Regions from separate parts of the Bacillus sp. NPDC094077 genome, predicted to be linked through region 2. Evidence: a T-box and tRNA genes for the amino acid it is inferred to sense, from the RefSeq annotation. Region 2 holds a T-box; the other holds one or more tRNA genes.
What was found. The T-box of region 2 lies ahead of metG (methionine--tRNA ligase). A T-box ahead of a tRNA ligase gene usually reads a tRNA of that ligase, here a tRNA-Met.
Positions count from the first base shown of each region.

Region 1 (6,060 bases), on a different contig from region 2:
CTTTAAAAACTTTGCACTCGCATCACGTAAATCTACCATCGCTAAGTCCAGCGTTGTAAACATCTCTTCAGTCGTTCTTAAAGAAAGAATTGAATTGATCGATTTAATTGCTATTTCCTCATCAATACCTGATTGAAGTATCTTTTGTAATAATTTTACCGTTTCCTTACTCTCCATATGAGCTCTTTGCCCATTTCCCATACCGTCACTAATCGCAAGTGCATATTTGCCAACACTCAAATCCATCATCGCATAAGAATCACCCGAAACAAACCCACCGCCCTTGGCCGCCGTGGCCAAGCCCGTATCAAGGGAATATGTCTTTGCTGAACCAAATGATATTAAACTGTGACCATTCGGATAAGAAGATTTTTCTTCATGTTTGACGACAATATTTTCTTTTAGGATGTCCGAAAGCATCGGCGCAACCAACTTCTCGCATTCACCATGCTCGTTAGAAGCAGCTGGAATTAACATTTCAATATCAATGCTCCCTCTATCTAAACAATAAATATCAACATGCTCCACTTCGACGCCAAAATCACGAAACGCTTGCAAAATTCGCTCTTCCTGTACTTGATGATTTTCTCGCTCTCTTTGTATTTCCTTAGCAAAATCCTCCATAACTTTTGATACACCTAATAATTGCTCCGCTACTATTCTGCGATTTTCTTTCATTTGTTTTCGTAATTTTTGCCCCTCATAGAAGTGATCTAATTCACCAGCTACTAAATCTGTCACTTTTTTTCCTCTCACACAATGCTTGTCCCATTCACGAACTAACTTCCGATTATGTTGTAATGTCCCTTCTTCCGTTTCACTCATTATTTGTTTCATATAATCGTACGTCTTGTCGAAATTGACTACCCAGCATTGATCCTTTTTAAAGCACGTTTGACATGTTTTTGCAGTAATTGTACTTAAGAACAAATCCGCCTCCGTCTCTTTATCCTCTTCCTCCACATACCCATATACTGAAAAGCTATTAGATAAAGCCGCAAACACATTTGCAAATTGATTAATTTTATTCGCTGTAACATCGCGCATCCTTCTTAAATATTGTTGTTGGTCTTGTGAATGCTCTTGTGTACCTGGCATAAATTTAGCAATGCGATCCAGAACAAGTTTCGGTGTTAATAAGAAGAAAACAATCGCTACACCAGACTCAATTAAGGTTGTTACAATATTTGTTTGCTTGTCTACATATAAAGTAATTAAGCTTGTCCCAATTAATAAACCTAAACTAACACCTATACGCTTCCCTTCTTTTAACAATCCTCCAAGCAATCCAGAAAAAGCAAGAAGACTAAGCTGAGACAAGCTGGAAACATTTGCGAGACTTAAAATTAGTCCAGTGACGACCCCAACTGTAGAACCTGTAGCAGCACCCGCAATAAATGCAAATACTAACACTAAATATCTAGTAAATATATGTTGAACAGAAGCATCGTAAACAAACCAATCTGTAGTACCTGTTAAAACAGATGCTAGTAATATAATTAAACAAACAATTTCTTCTGTCTCTAATGCTTGCTGTTTTCCTTTCCTTTCTACTAAAAGCGGAACACTTTGTAAAAATATCATCGTTAATACGAAACTAAGCCCTGCTTCAATCGTACTAACGAGCAAATCATACATGGTGACAGTTTGTTGTGCAAAATATACAACAACTAAATGTGCGGTTAATGCGGAGATAAATACTTGGAATGGTACAAGCCCAACAGTTTTACGTGTAAACCGACTAAAGAAGATGTTATAAATGAAGAAAGTAAAAATAGACGCGAAAGTAAAAAATAAATTATCTATCGAAACTGAAAGTGCTCCTCCCATTAGAGCTAAGAATGCGAGCGGCATTTTGTCTCGCTTCATAACATAAACGGCAGCAAAAAACGGTAGTGCAAACGGTAAAATGTTTGTTAATATATATGCTCGCCCCAAAAGAAAACCAATAACAACAATAATAAATCCCCATCTAAAGAAAACTTGCTCAAACTTCATTCGCAACTTACTCGTCCACTTTATTGCTCCAAGCTGACTTTCATTCATCGCCAATGCACTTGTATTCATAGTATTCCTTCCTGCTTTAGGCATATTTTTAACACCACCTGCATAGTTTAATTACTGTCATTATAAAAGATGATTATTGGGATTTTTGTCAAAACAACAGTTTTCACTTTTATAATCGTTCGACTTTTTATTCGAAATAACTCTACATATATACATAGTATGTAATTTATCCCCACCTTTTTAATTGAACATTCAGAAAATACAGGGTGATTTTGTAGAAGTATTGTACGTCTTAACTTTTATTCAACAAAAAAAGATCATGCTAAGTTGCATGATCTTTTTAGATGACCCGTACGGGATTCGAACCCGTGTTACCGCCGTGAAAGGGCGGTGTCTTAACCACTTGACCAACGGGCCGTTAAATTAAATATAGCGGCGGAGGGGATCGAACCCCCGACCTCACGGGTATGAACCGTACGCTCTAGCCAGCTGAGCTACACCGCCATGTCGTCTTATTTAACGGACAATTAGTATCTTACATCAGATACTATTTAAAGTCAACACATCTTAAAAACTTTTTTAAAAATATATTTTTGCCATATAAAAAAGCACCCCGAGTTATTACTCTGGGTACCTCTCTATATGTTAAAAATTTAAACAGCCTTATTATCCGCGACGTGCGCCACGGCCACCACGTTTAGACTCTGTGTTACGCTTTAAAGAAGTTAAACGATCTTCACTATCCTTTAAGAAACGTGCCATTTTTTGCTCAAATGTTTCTTTTGGAGCTCGGTCGTTACCGCCACCACGGTTATCTCTGTTGAATGAACGATTACGTTGTGGACGTCCAGAACGTTGTTGATCACCACCGCGTTGGTATTCACCACGTGGACGATCTCCTTCTGTTTTCTCACGCTCTTTCGCTTTTTTAATAGATAGACCAATCTTCCCATCTTTTTCAACATTAATAACTTTTACTTCTACTTGGTCGCCCACTTTTAAGTGATCGTTAATATCTTTTACATAGTTATCAGCAACTTCACTAATATGAACAAGACCCGTTAATCCTTCTGGCAGCTCCACAAAAGCCCCAAAATTTGTAATACCTGTTACTTTACCCTGTAACTTGCTGCCTACCTCGATTGACATAAAAAAAATGCTCCTCCTTAGTGGTTAAAAAGTCAAATTTTACTTTATTATATATAATCCTAAAATATAGTGTCAATAAGACATACTCTACTTAGAAACAGGAAAAATTATCTCCCCTTTTCCGGAGAAGAAATAATCCCTTCTAGCAATCTTTAATACGTACTCTTCATCATTTAACTTTTGAACTTCGTCTTTTAGACTCTTTTCTTTATTTGTTAATGAATCTAGTTCTTTTTTCATGTCCTTAACTTTTGCTTCTTTTGCTTTAATGGAACTGTTTTGTTGATAAAACGTTACACTAATACTCGCAATAATTGTAAAAGCAAAGACAAGAAAAACCGCTAAACGGCGATAAAGTCGCTTCCTGTTCTCATCCGTTTGTATTATATGCTCTTTAACAGGATTTGGACTCTGTTTTTCGATTGTTCTTTGTCTCAGTTCCCTCATTTCCGAGGTCCCCCTAACTTCTTTTTTATACGCCCCCATAGTTGGAAGATATGTCCCTTCAATTTCGCTATATATTGCAGGAACCCTATATGCTTCATTATAAAAAGTTTAACACGATTAGGGAGAAGTTTCCATATGAGAGAAGCAATAAATCGAACAGGCCAGAAAAAAACTTTCCATATGAAAAGTAATATCCAAATCACCATTTTCCATAACACATGTCCAATTGAAAGCAGTATACGAAATAAGAATAATATAAATGCAATAAATAGCTGCGCTATAATAATAACAGGTTTTATCATAAGTAGGTGTATAATTCGAACAAAAACATGTGTTGTTTGCACAAAAATATAGATGAGAAAATTTAACAGCTTCATGTATAGTGCTTTCAATAAGCTTTGATATGCTGCAAAACCACATAATAATGCCAAAAATACATATATACGTAATTCAGCTTCATTTACGAGAAGTAATACATAAAAGACAAATAATGCTTGGACAACCCAAAATAGTATATCATGTATAAATACAAGCCAACGTTTACGTTCCTGACGCTTTAAAAACCGTTGATATGTATCTAAAGATGCCCCAATCCAAGCACCCATTCCGATCATTGAAAGCATTGTATACAACTGAATTGTTAGGCTCATTTAAACAACTTACTAAAGAAGCCTTTAGTTTTCTCCCCTTGGTTCTCATCAATATACAGCATCTCATGAACTTTCCCTTTAATCGATACAACGCCCTTTTCCACATCTAAATTCTTCATTTGCAAATTTTGTCCACGAATTGTTAAAAAACCCATTACAGTCTCGAGTAAAAACTCTTCGCTATCAAAACTCTCTACTTGTTTTACACCAGTAATATCGATTACACGCCTGCCACGCATAATAATATCATGCTCTACAGAAACATTTTGTTGATTAGAAGACATAGGTGAGTAACCATTATTCACGAAAATCCCCCCATAGCTTTATACTAGCTAATAGTAATGTATGAAGGGACAGCAGATTTTAGAACAAGCCCTCTTCTGCTTTTACTTTTTCCTCACGAACTAGGCTATACATATTTGCTGCATCTTCTTTTTTCGTCGTTTCTTTTAATTCATTTATTTTTACCGTTACTATTTTTTGACCAAAGCGAATTGTTAATTCATCCGCTACTTTCACATCTGAACTCGCTTTTGCCACTTGACCATTAATTGATATTCTTCCTTGGTCAGCTACTTCTTTCGCTAATGTTCTTCTTTTAATTAAACGTGATACTTTCAAAAATTTATCTAGACGCATATCAAATCCCCCTATTAACGCTCTGTTTGTTTTGCCTCTTCCCATAAAACATCTAACTGTTCTAATGATAAATCTTGCATCTCTTTCTTCATTTCAGCGACTTTAGCTTCCATATATAAAAAACGACTCATAAATTTCTCATTAGTTGAACGTAACGCTTCCTCTGGGTCTATTTTATAATGACGAGCTATATTAACAAACGCGAATAGCAAATCACCAAATTCGCCTAACATCTTTTCTTCATCCATGTTTGTAACTTCTTGCTGGAATTCTTGCCATTCTTCTAAGGCTTTCTCTATCATTGGCTGCACATCAACCCAATCGAATCCAACCTTACCAGCCTTCTTCTGGATTTCATAGGCGCGCATTAACTGCGGCACACTTTTGGGAATTCCATTTAAAACAGATTCTTTCACGAATCCTTTTTCTTGTTTTTTAATTTCTTCCCAATTAGCAATCACTTCATCTGCATTATTTACATCTTTATTCCCAAATACGTGCGGATGACGACGAACCATTTTCTCAGACAATGTTCGAATAATGTCATCTATAGAGAACCATCCTTCATCCTCTCCAATTTGAGCATGAAGCATAACTTGTAATAATATATCGCCTAGCTCTTCTACTAAGTGATCATCATCCTCTTCATCAATTGCTTCCAACACTTCGTAAGCTTCCTCAATTAAATACTTCTTTAAAGATTGATGTGTTTGCTTTTTATCCCATGGACAACCATTCGGCCCACGAAGTTCTGCAATAATTTCTCTAAGTACATCAAACTGTTGATATAAGGATGCACGCTCCTCAACTGGTGGTACATATACACTCGTTAAATTATTCAATTCCGTTTCATGATCTAACATGTATAACGGTACCTTTTTTACTTCTTCAAATGAAGTCCCTGCAGCTGTTACGATATACACTTCATAATCATCTGGCAACATTTCCATTAATGTTAACTTCACATCTGAAGCAACGAACGCATCATACACTTGGCAAAAGATTAAATGTTGACGCAATTCTAATTGTCCTCTTTCAAATGATGTAGCGTCAATTAATTGGAATCCTTCAATCGGATCAATTTTTAAACTCGCAAACATCGGATCAAGGAAACTTTGTCCACCTTCAATTCGCACTTCAACATTTGCTACTTCTCCTTTTTCTAAAA
Region 1 is NZ_JBNNUF010000022.1:15,537-21,596, forward strand. It holds gene spoIIE (stage II sporulation protein E) at 1-2,091, opposite strand, end outside; tRNA gene ACQKNR_RS26845 (tRNA-Glu) at 2,353-2,424, opposite strand; tRNA gene ACQKNR_RS26850 (tRNA-Met) at 2,438-2,511, opposite strand; gene ACQKNR_RS26855 (S1 domain-containing RNA-binding protein) at 2,674-3,156, opposite strand; gene divIC (cell division protein DivIC) at 3,244-3,603, opposite strand; gene yabQ (spore cortex biosynthesis protein YabQ) at 3,600-4,253, opposite strand; gene yabP (sporulation protein YabP) at 4,250-4,558, opposite strand; gene ACQKNR_RS26875 (RNA-binding S4 domain-containing protein) at 4,617-4,892, opposite strand; gene mazG (nucleoside triphosphate pyrophosphohydrolase) at 4,907-6,060, opposite strand, start outside.
Region 1: it has a tRNA-Met gene. The T-box ahead of metG (methionine--tRNA ligase) is inferred to sense a tRNA for this amino acid. The anticodon was not compared.

Region 2 (9,299 bases):
ACCTGTCATTTGTTTTTCCATAGGTGTTCCAAAAGTCGGAATAGGACTTGGCACTATTTTAGGTGCAGCTGAATTACCAACTGCTATTATCGCTTCTATTACACTTGTTAATGAAGTTGTATCACCTATGCAGTGGCTTGGAATCATCTTTATATTGCTTGGTATTTTCACACCTCAGCTGCTTATGGCTAGGAAAGGAAAAAAACATAATCGCGTATACAATGCATAATAAAAGACCTTTCATTTATCCCGCTATTTGCGGGCAGTAAGACCCCCTCCTCAAAATTCAGAGAAAGCAAAGAAATTAGGTGGGGGATCAACTGCCCGTTAATGCCCGATTGGTTCAACTAATAATCAATGGGGATGAACAAACCCCCCACTGATTAAAGTTTCACTTTATTTGAAAGGTCTTTTTCTCTATATCACTTTACCGCTCCATATAGCTTCTCTATTTCATACTCAATTTGTTTTATATCGATTCGTTCAAATAATGGCTGCACGCTATCAACTCGATTTGGCAACGTATTTTGAGGTTTCCAACTTTGTTTAACAATCGATAATGTACTTCTAACTCTTTCACTTGAAAACGGTAAAAATGGTTCAAGGAGATTTGCAAAATTAGCGATAAGATAAACACAATTATAAATTGTTTCTTCACATGAAACTGGATCGTCTTCTCTTTGCTTCCAAGGCTGCTTTTCATCAAAATATTTATTTGCGAAGCGTACTGCATCAAATATTGTCTCTAGCGCCACCTTAAATTTAGTTTGTTCAATCGCCTCTCCTACATTTTTAAATAATCCTTCTACCTTGTCCTTTAGCTCTACATTAATAATTCCCTCCGGCACATTACCATCATAATACTTTTCAATAAACTTTAATGTCCGGTTCACGAAGTTCCCATATGCACCTAACAATTCACTATTATGACTGTAAATAAATTCACGCCATGAAAAATCAGTATCCCGATTTTCTGGTGCATTTACTGTTAAAAAGTAACGAATAGAATCTGAATCATAGCGTTCCAATATGTCAGGTACCCATACTGCCCAGTTTTTACTTGTCGATAACTTTCTTTTTTCAACTGTTAAATATTCATTCGAAACGATATGACGAGGAACTGCTTCCCCTCCTATCCCAAGTAATACCGCTGGCCAGATGATGGAGTGAAATGGAATGTTATCCTTCCCATGCACATAATATGTTTTCGTTTCTCTATCCCAAAACTCTTGATCATCTTTCCCTGTTTTTTCAGCCCAATGTTTACTTGCTGAATAATATCCTGTCACCGCTTCAATCCATACGTAAATTTTCTTATCTTCGTATCCTGCTACTGGAATTGGAACCCCGATTGGTAAGTCTCTTGACACTGCCCTATCTTGTAATCCTTCTCTTACATATCGTTCAGTTAATTGAATGGCATTGTCGCGCCAAGTTCCTTTTTGTTTCGCAGTTTCTACAGCCTCTTTAATTTGCTGCTGAAATGTATGCAATGCGAAATAGAAATGCTCTGTTTCCTGTACGGATGGCGTACTACCGCATAACTTACATTTCTTTTCTAACAAATCGAGTGGATCTAAAATAGCGGAACAAGCATCGCATTGATCCCCCCTCGCCCCTTCATGACAATGCGGACAAATACCTTCCACATAACGATCAGGTAGAAATTGCGTACACGTTTCACAATAAGCTTGTTCGACTATTTTTTTATAAATATGACCTTCTTCTAATAGTCGCAAAAAAACTTTTTGAACAGTTTCACGATGGTGTTCACTATCCGTACGTGTATAGCAATCATAAGTAAAACCAAGGCTACGAAAACATCGCTCAAACTCTTCGTGATACTTATCAGCAATTTCTTTCACCGTCACACCTTCTTGTTTTGCTCTAATTGTAATCGGTGTTCCATTACAATCGCTTCCTGAAACATACAACACATTCTCACCTTTTGCCCTGTAATAACGCGCTAAAATGTCTCCTGGTAACAAACTAGCAATATGCCCAAGATGTAACGAACCATTTGCATACGGCCAAGCGCCTCCAATAAAAATACTCATCTTACATTCCTCCTTTAAAATATAAAAAGCCCCGCCCCTATCTAAAAAAGATAAGGGCGGGGCTGTATAAACAGTCGCGGTACCACCTTATTTCGCCAATTACTCACATAATTGACCTTAACAAGTACGGAGCTATATGCTCTTATACTGTGGTTTTGATAACGAGTACCAACTCTCGTCGCCGCCTACTATTATCATTTAATAAGTTCAGGACGAAGCTCAAAGGCCATTGTTCAAATGAATATTCTTGCTTCTTCTCAGCTACCGAAGCTCTCTGGAAAGAATGATTTCATCCTACTTTTCCTTTTCAACGCTTTTATGTATAACACGTATTTTACGACTAAATAACAGAAAAATCAAACTTTAATTTAAAAAGAAAAGGAAATCCCATCCCTCTGCCGAATAACTATACGTTCACAAAAGGAGTGATAACATTGAATCAAAAGCAACTAAGCACGATGAATAAAAAAAGCTGGAATGCAGCCGCTTATGAAGCTTGGACGAATCGCCACGGGGCGCCAGAGGATTATGCGAAAAAGCTCATGGAAGATCCCATGCGCGAAGTAGCACATTATTTACCTTACATACAATCTCCAAAAGGAAAACGTATTATTAATTTACTCGGCTCAAAAGGAAATAAAGCCGTCGCTCTCGCCCTTTTAGGAGCTGACGTAACAGTTGTTGATATTTCAGCAAGTAATGCAAAATATGCAAATGAGCTTGCTGAAGCAGCAGGTGTCTATATCCATTACATCGTCTCTGATGTATTAGATATAGATTTCTCCGAATCATTTGATATCGTATTACTGGAACTTGGTGTACTTCATTACTTTATAGATTTAAAGCCACTCTTTCAAAAAATTGCTACCTTACTTAAACAAGATGGAATGCTTATCCTTCGTGACTATCATCCCGTTTACACCAAATTATTAGGTGTAGATCATCCATCATTTCGGGCAAATGGAAATTATTTCAATGAAGAACTTATTGAAGATGATGTAGCTTACAGCGCTCTTCTTACGGAAGCACAAAAACAATCATTGCCGAAAACAAATATTCGCCGCTGGACGTTAGGAGAAATTATTACAACACTCGCATCCGCAAGTTTTAAAATTGAAAAGCTTGTGGAAGAACACGGGTCTCATCAAAGATGGGTCTTCCCCTCTACTGCACCGGAAGGAATTGAAGAACGAATACCCGGTCTATATACATTAATTGCGACAGCATGCAAAAAAGGATCCCTTCACGGATAGGATCCTTTTTTGCATGCTCACGCATATAAGTTGAGGTTGGAGATTACCATAATTCTGTAGAATAGGACACAAGATATTTCAACATTTTGTCTCTGACTTACGTCGTCAAAAAGGGGTATGACCAACATAACGAAGAGTAATGTTTTAGTTGATACTGATAATCGTTATCAACTAATTAGAAGTATACATGATGTTATTTCGAATTACAATAGCATTGCTTATTTTTATTTAAGATTTTTTAATAGGTAAATGTATACATTTTAAGAACATTTACTAATATCAATCTGCCTCCTTCCACTATCTGCTATAATTTTCATTGAACTGATTAATAACTTCATAATAATATTTTTATTAATTCCGTTATTAATATTTATAAATTATAATAAATAGTTTCAAGAGGGTAGGGATAACGATGAAATATGTTAGTATTCGAAAAAAAATACTGTTCACACTCTTAAGCATTTCTTCCTTATTTAGCATTGCTCTAATTATTATTCTTACATTCGCGATGAACCAAGCAAATGAGGTCGAAACATTAAAAAACGATGTATCAAAAAGAGCCACTATTTTAAAAGAACGTGGTGATTGGTTCCAAGCACAGGTCGCTGGTTTACAAGAATATTTACTATCTCATGATCAAAAAGGACTGGATAAATTCAACCGCGAAGGAAAAAAGTTGGCTGATACTAGAGAGAAAGTAACAAGTGACAAAAAGCTACCAGAAGGAATGAAAGAGGCCATTTTAATGGGTGCAAAATGGCGAAGCGTCATAGACAATAAGGTCCTTCCTCTTGCACGTGAAGGAAAATGGGATGAAGCCTCCAAAATCGCTCTAGCCCAAACAGATTATGTAAATGATCTTTTAAGCCGTTTTACTAAATATGCGAATGAAGAAAATGAAAAACGTGACGTATTAATTGCTGACGTTCAATATTCTTCATCTCTTATCCAATATATTATTTTCTTCTCACTTATTATATGTACATTAACTTCTATTTTATTAGCATGGTGGTTCTCTGGTAAACTCGTTAAACCAATTCTACAAATTGATGAGAAATTAAAAGAGTTAGCTTCTCAAGAGGGCGATTTAACTGCTAGATTACATGTCACTAGTAAAGATGAAATCGGTGATATTGCAAATTCCTTTAACCAAATGCTTGCCAATTTACAGCATATAATCCAGCAAGTTCAACAAACGTCAACAAGTGTGAAAGAAACATCGGAAAACATGTTTATCGAAACAACTGCATCTATGAATTCTACTGCAAAAATCCAAGAGACTATGAATACTCTTGATTATAATATTCGTTCACAAGTGTCTAGCATCGAAGAAAGTTCAACCGCAATGGATGATATGGCAATGAGTGTTCAGCGTATTGCAGAATCCGCCTCCTCTGTCGCTAGCTTAGCTGTTACAACTTCAGAAAAAGCAGGTGATGGGAATAAAGTAATTGAGAAGTCTATTACACAAATGCATACAATTAATGAAGCCGTTAACGCTACATCACAAGTAGTAGAGCGACTCATTACACATACGAACGATATTGATACGTCTCTTCAAGCTATTTCTAATATCGCAGAGCAAACAAACTTGCTCGCTTTAAATGCTTCCATTGAAGCAGCTCGCGCTGGTGAACATGGTAAAGGGTTCGCAGTTGTCGCCGATGAAGTACGCAAACTTGCTGAACAATCAAAACTAGCCGCAACTGACATTAACCAGTTGCTTCATCAAATTCAAGCCGATACAAAAATAGCGAATGAAATGATGACACAAGGGCAATCAGAAGCTTCTGAAGGAATTGCAGTCATTCGCACTGCTGGGGCATCGTTCTCTGAAATTGTTAACCACATTAACAAAGTCTCTACGCAAATGCAGGAAATGTCTGCCACTGCTGAAGAAATGGCCGCAAGTTCTGAAGAAATGAACGCAGCTTTAAATAATATCGCTTCTATTTCAAATGAAGTCGCTGCTGAAACATCACAAACCGCCCATTCAGCTGGTGATCAAGTAAGTGCAATGAATGCCGTTGCTACAAAATCATCAGAAATGAAAACTGCCGTACAAGAACTTGAAGTTCTCGTTTCTCATTTCAAAACGAACGGATAAAGTGAAACTTTAATCAGTGGGGGTTTTGTTCATCCCCCACTGATTATTAGCCCACACCACTCGGGCTTTTACGGGCAGTTATCTCCCACCTAACTTCCTCGCATTCGCCGAATTTTAAGGTGGGAGGCTTACTGCCCGCAAATAGCGGGATAAATATAAGAAAAAGAGATTTTTTCAATCTCTCTTTTTTGCTTTAAAATATATCTTTCTATCTCTCATTCCGTCTGCTATAATTCCTAAAGGAAAGAAGAAAGCTTTATTCCCACTGGAGTAAAGCTTTCTTTCAACTTTTTAAATCAATTAATTCTAATACTAAGATTTCACAAAGGAGGCTTTTTATTATATGAATTTTATAAGTATCAGAAAAAAACTTCTGTTCATTATGGGAACGATTTGTGCTTTATTTGGCATCGCCTTAGCATTCATTTTATACTTCACTATTGATCAGTCACATAAAGCTGAAGCACTACAAAAAGAGATTTCTCCGCTTGCAACAAACTTAAAAGAGCGCGGAGATGCTTATCAAGTACAACTCTCTGCTTTAAGAGGTTATTTACTACAACATGATCAAGTCGAATTGGACAAGTTTAATGAGATGAGTAAACGTCTTGAGGATTCAAAAGATAAGCTTCTTTCTAATCCAAATCTTTCGCAGTCTGTGAAAAGCACAATGGAATTAGGTTCCACTTGGAGAAAGTTCGTTGAAGAGAAAGTGTTCACTCTTGCAAAAGAACAAAAGTGGGAAGAGGCTTTACAAGTAGCTTCTACAGAAAATGGGACTGTCTATAAAGTAATTGGTGATTTCACAAATTACAGTAATGAACAGGCTAAATTACGTGAACAATCCATCGAAAAAATCGATCAATCTTCACTCCGCATTGAATATGTTGTCTTCTTATCACTTGTTATTTGTATTGTCGCTGCAATTATTCTTGCATGGTGGTTCTCTGGTAAGCTAGTAAAACCAATTCAGCAAATTGATATTAAACTAAAAGAATTATCCTCTCAAGAAGGTGACTTAACAGCTCGCCTACAAGTAAATAGCAATGATGAAATTGGTGCGATTGCAACATCATTTAACAAAATGTTAGAAAACCTGCAGCATATCATTCAGCGCGTTCAAAAAACTTCTATTGAAGTACAACATGCTTCTGAAAATATGCTAGAAAAAACAAATACATCACGCGAGGCAACAATACAAGTTCAGAGCTCGATGTCCAACTTAAATGCAAGTATTCAATCTCAAACTTCTAGTATGGAGGAAAGTTCAACTGCAATGGATGATATGGCAGTAAGTGTTCAACGCATTGCAGAATCTGCTTCATCTGTAGCCGAACTTGCTGTCGCTACGTCTGAACATGCGAATGGCGGAAGTACTGTTATCCAAAAATCCGTTTCACAAATGACAACGATACACGAAGCTGTAAATGCTACATCAGAAGTAGTCGAACGTCTAATCACTCATACGAAATATATTGATACAGCCGTACAATCTATTTCTAATATCGCTGAACAAACAAACTTACTTGCTTTAAACGCTTCTATTGAAGCAGCCCGTGCTGGTGAACAAGGAAAAGGGTTTGCTGTCGTAGCTGATGAAGTTCGTAAGCTTGCGGAACAATCTAAAACTGCTGCAACAGATATTAACCAATTACTACATCAAATTCAAAATGATACAGAAACCGCTAGCTCTATGATGTCTCAAGGTCGTTCTGAAGCATTTGAAGGCATTACTGTCATTCGTGAAGCTGGTACTTCTTTCACAACAATTGTTGAACAAGTAAATAAAGTGTCTACTCAAATTCAAGACATATCAGCAACCGCTGAAGAGATGGCTGCAAGCGCAGAAGAAATGAACGCTTCACTTAATAACATCTCTTCTATTTCAAATGAAGTATCTAGTGAAACAGCCTCAACAGCACAATCTGCTGAGAAAAAGGTTATTGTTATGAATGAGATGACAGTAACTGCAAAACAAATGAAACAAACGGTTGAAGAATTAGACCAACTTGTATCTCATTTTAAAACTGAATAGCTTTCAAAAAACATTCCTCTTCCAAGAGGAATATTTTTTTTGAGCTCATTCCCTGCACATTATACATATATCCGTTATAATGAGAATCGATATCATCGATTTGTAGGAGGTGCTACACATGTCACAACAAGCATTTGAAGAAAAGTTATATGCGAACTTAGAAGCTGTTATTGACCCTGAACTAGGTGTTGATATTATCAACCTTGGATTAGTTTATGATGTTACAGCAGATGAAAATAATAATGCTGTCATTACGATGACGATGACTTCTATCGGGTGTCCGATGGCTGGCCAAATCGTGTCAGACGTAAAAAAAGTATTATCAACGAACGTACCTGAAGTAAATGAAATAGAAGTAAATGTCGTTTGGAATCCACCATGGTCGAAAGAACGTATGTCACGTATGGCGAAAATCGCATTAGGTATTCGCGACTAAATAAAGTGAAACGTTAATCAGTGGGGGTTTTATTCATCCCCCACTGATTATTAGTTAAACCAATCGGGCTTTTACGAGCAGTTGATCTCCCACCTAACTTCTTTGCTCCAGCCGAATTTTGAGGTGGGAGTCTTACTGCCCGCAAATAGCGGGATAAAGAAAAGACCTGACAGCCTAGTCAGGTCTTTTTCTCTTATTATTTTACGCCTACTGCATCATAAGCTTTCGTTACAGCTTGAACAGCTTTAGAATTTTTACCATATAAATCTTCTGCTGATTGAAGTGCTGCTTGACGCATCATTTTAAAGTCAGAGTTTGCAGTTAAATATTTCGTAAGAGCGCGGTAGTAAATTTTTTCTGTCGCTTCACGACCTACTCCCGTTACTTTCACGCCGTAATGATCTCCACCTTCAGATACTAAATATGCAGCTTTATTGTTAATACTACTGTTAATATGAACGCCGCCATTATCAGCTGTTCCAGTATAACGTTTACTATAGTGATCTGGGTAACCTTCACTTGGTTTTAATGGGTTTGGAATAGATGCTGGATCTTTCAGAGAACGAAGTGCATCACCAGGTTTACCAGGTGTATAAATATCAGCACCTAAATCCCAGCTCTTCTTCTCAACCATGACACCCATAATATCAGATAACGATTCATTTAACGCACCCGGTTCATTTTTATAAACAAGGTTTGCTGTATGTTCAGTTACAGCATGCGTTAATTCGTGACCGATAACATCTAGGCCAGCAGACAATGGAATAAACGTCTTACCATCTCCATCACCATACATCATTTGCACACCGTTCCAAGCCGCATTATTCCAAGCTGTACCTACGTGAACAGTAGAAATAAGTTTTGCACCTTTATCATCGAAGGAATTTCGATTAAATGTCTTTTTGTAGTAATCGTATACTTTTCCTGCATTTACATGCGCATCAACTGCCGCTTTATCTTCGAAGAACTTAGATTTACTTTCAACTTCTTCTCCTGTATATCCAAAAATTTGCGAGAATAAATTAAACCAGTTTTCATCCATATTCTCTGCATCAAATGTATGGATACCTTGTCCTCGTTTACCATCAAATAAGTTGAACGCTCCTGTTTTCTCATCTTGAGCAATTTCAAATGATTGTCTACCGCCTAATACTCCGTAGCCAAATCCAGTAATTTGATCTACAGCATTATATTTCTCAATAACATTTCCATTTGTTGCATCAACAAAATAATGCCAATATCCTGGAGTTGGTTTAGAAATCGATGCTTTAACTAAGTATGCAAGATAGTACTTCCCATCTTTTTCATATACAAATAAATCTTTTTTCACACCATCATAATTCTTTACTTGCCCAACTTCTTTTTCAATATCTGCCTTTGCAATCGTTTCTGCTTGTTCTGCACTAATGCT
Region 2 is NZ_JBNNUF010000004.1:305,435-314,733, reverse strand. It holds gene ACQKNR_RS13310 (EamA family transporter) at 1-229, shown strand, start outside; gene metG (methionine--tRNA ligase) at 423-2,057, opposite strand; T-box leader at 2,107-2,377, opposite strand; gene ACQKNR_RS13300 (class I SAM-dependent methyltransferase) at 2,492-3,310, shown strand; gene ACQKNR_RS13295 (methyl-accepting chemotaxis protein) at 3,723-5,417, shown strand; gene ACQKNR_RS13290 (methyl-accepting chemotaxis protein) at 5,761-7,452, shown strand; gene ACQKNR_RS13285 (metal-sulfur cluster assembly factor) at 7,571-7,888, shown strand; gene nprB (neutral protease NprB) at 8,085-9,299, opposite strand, start outside.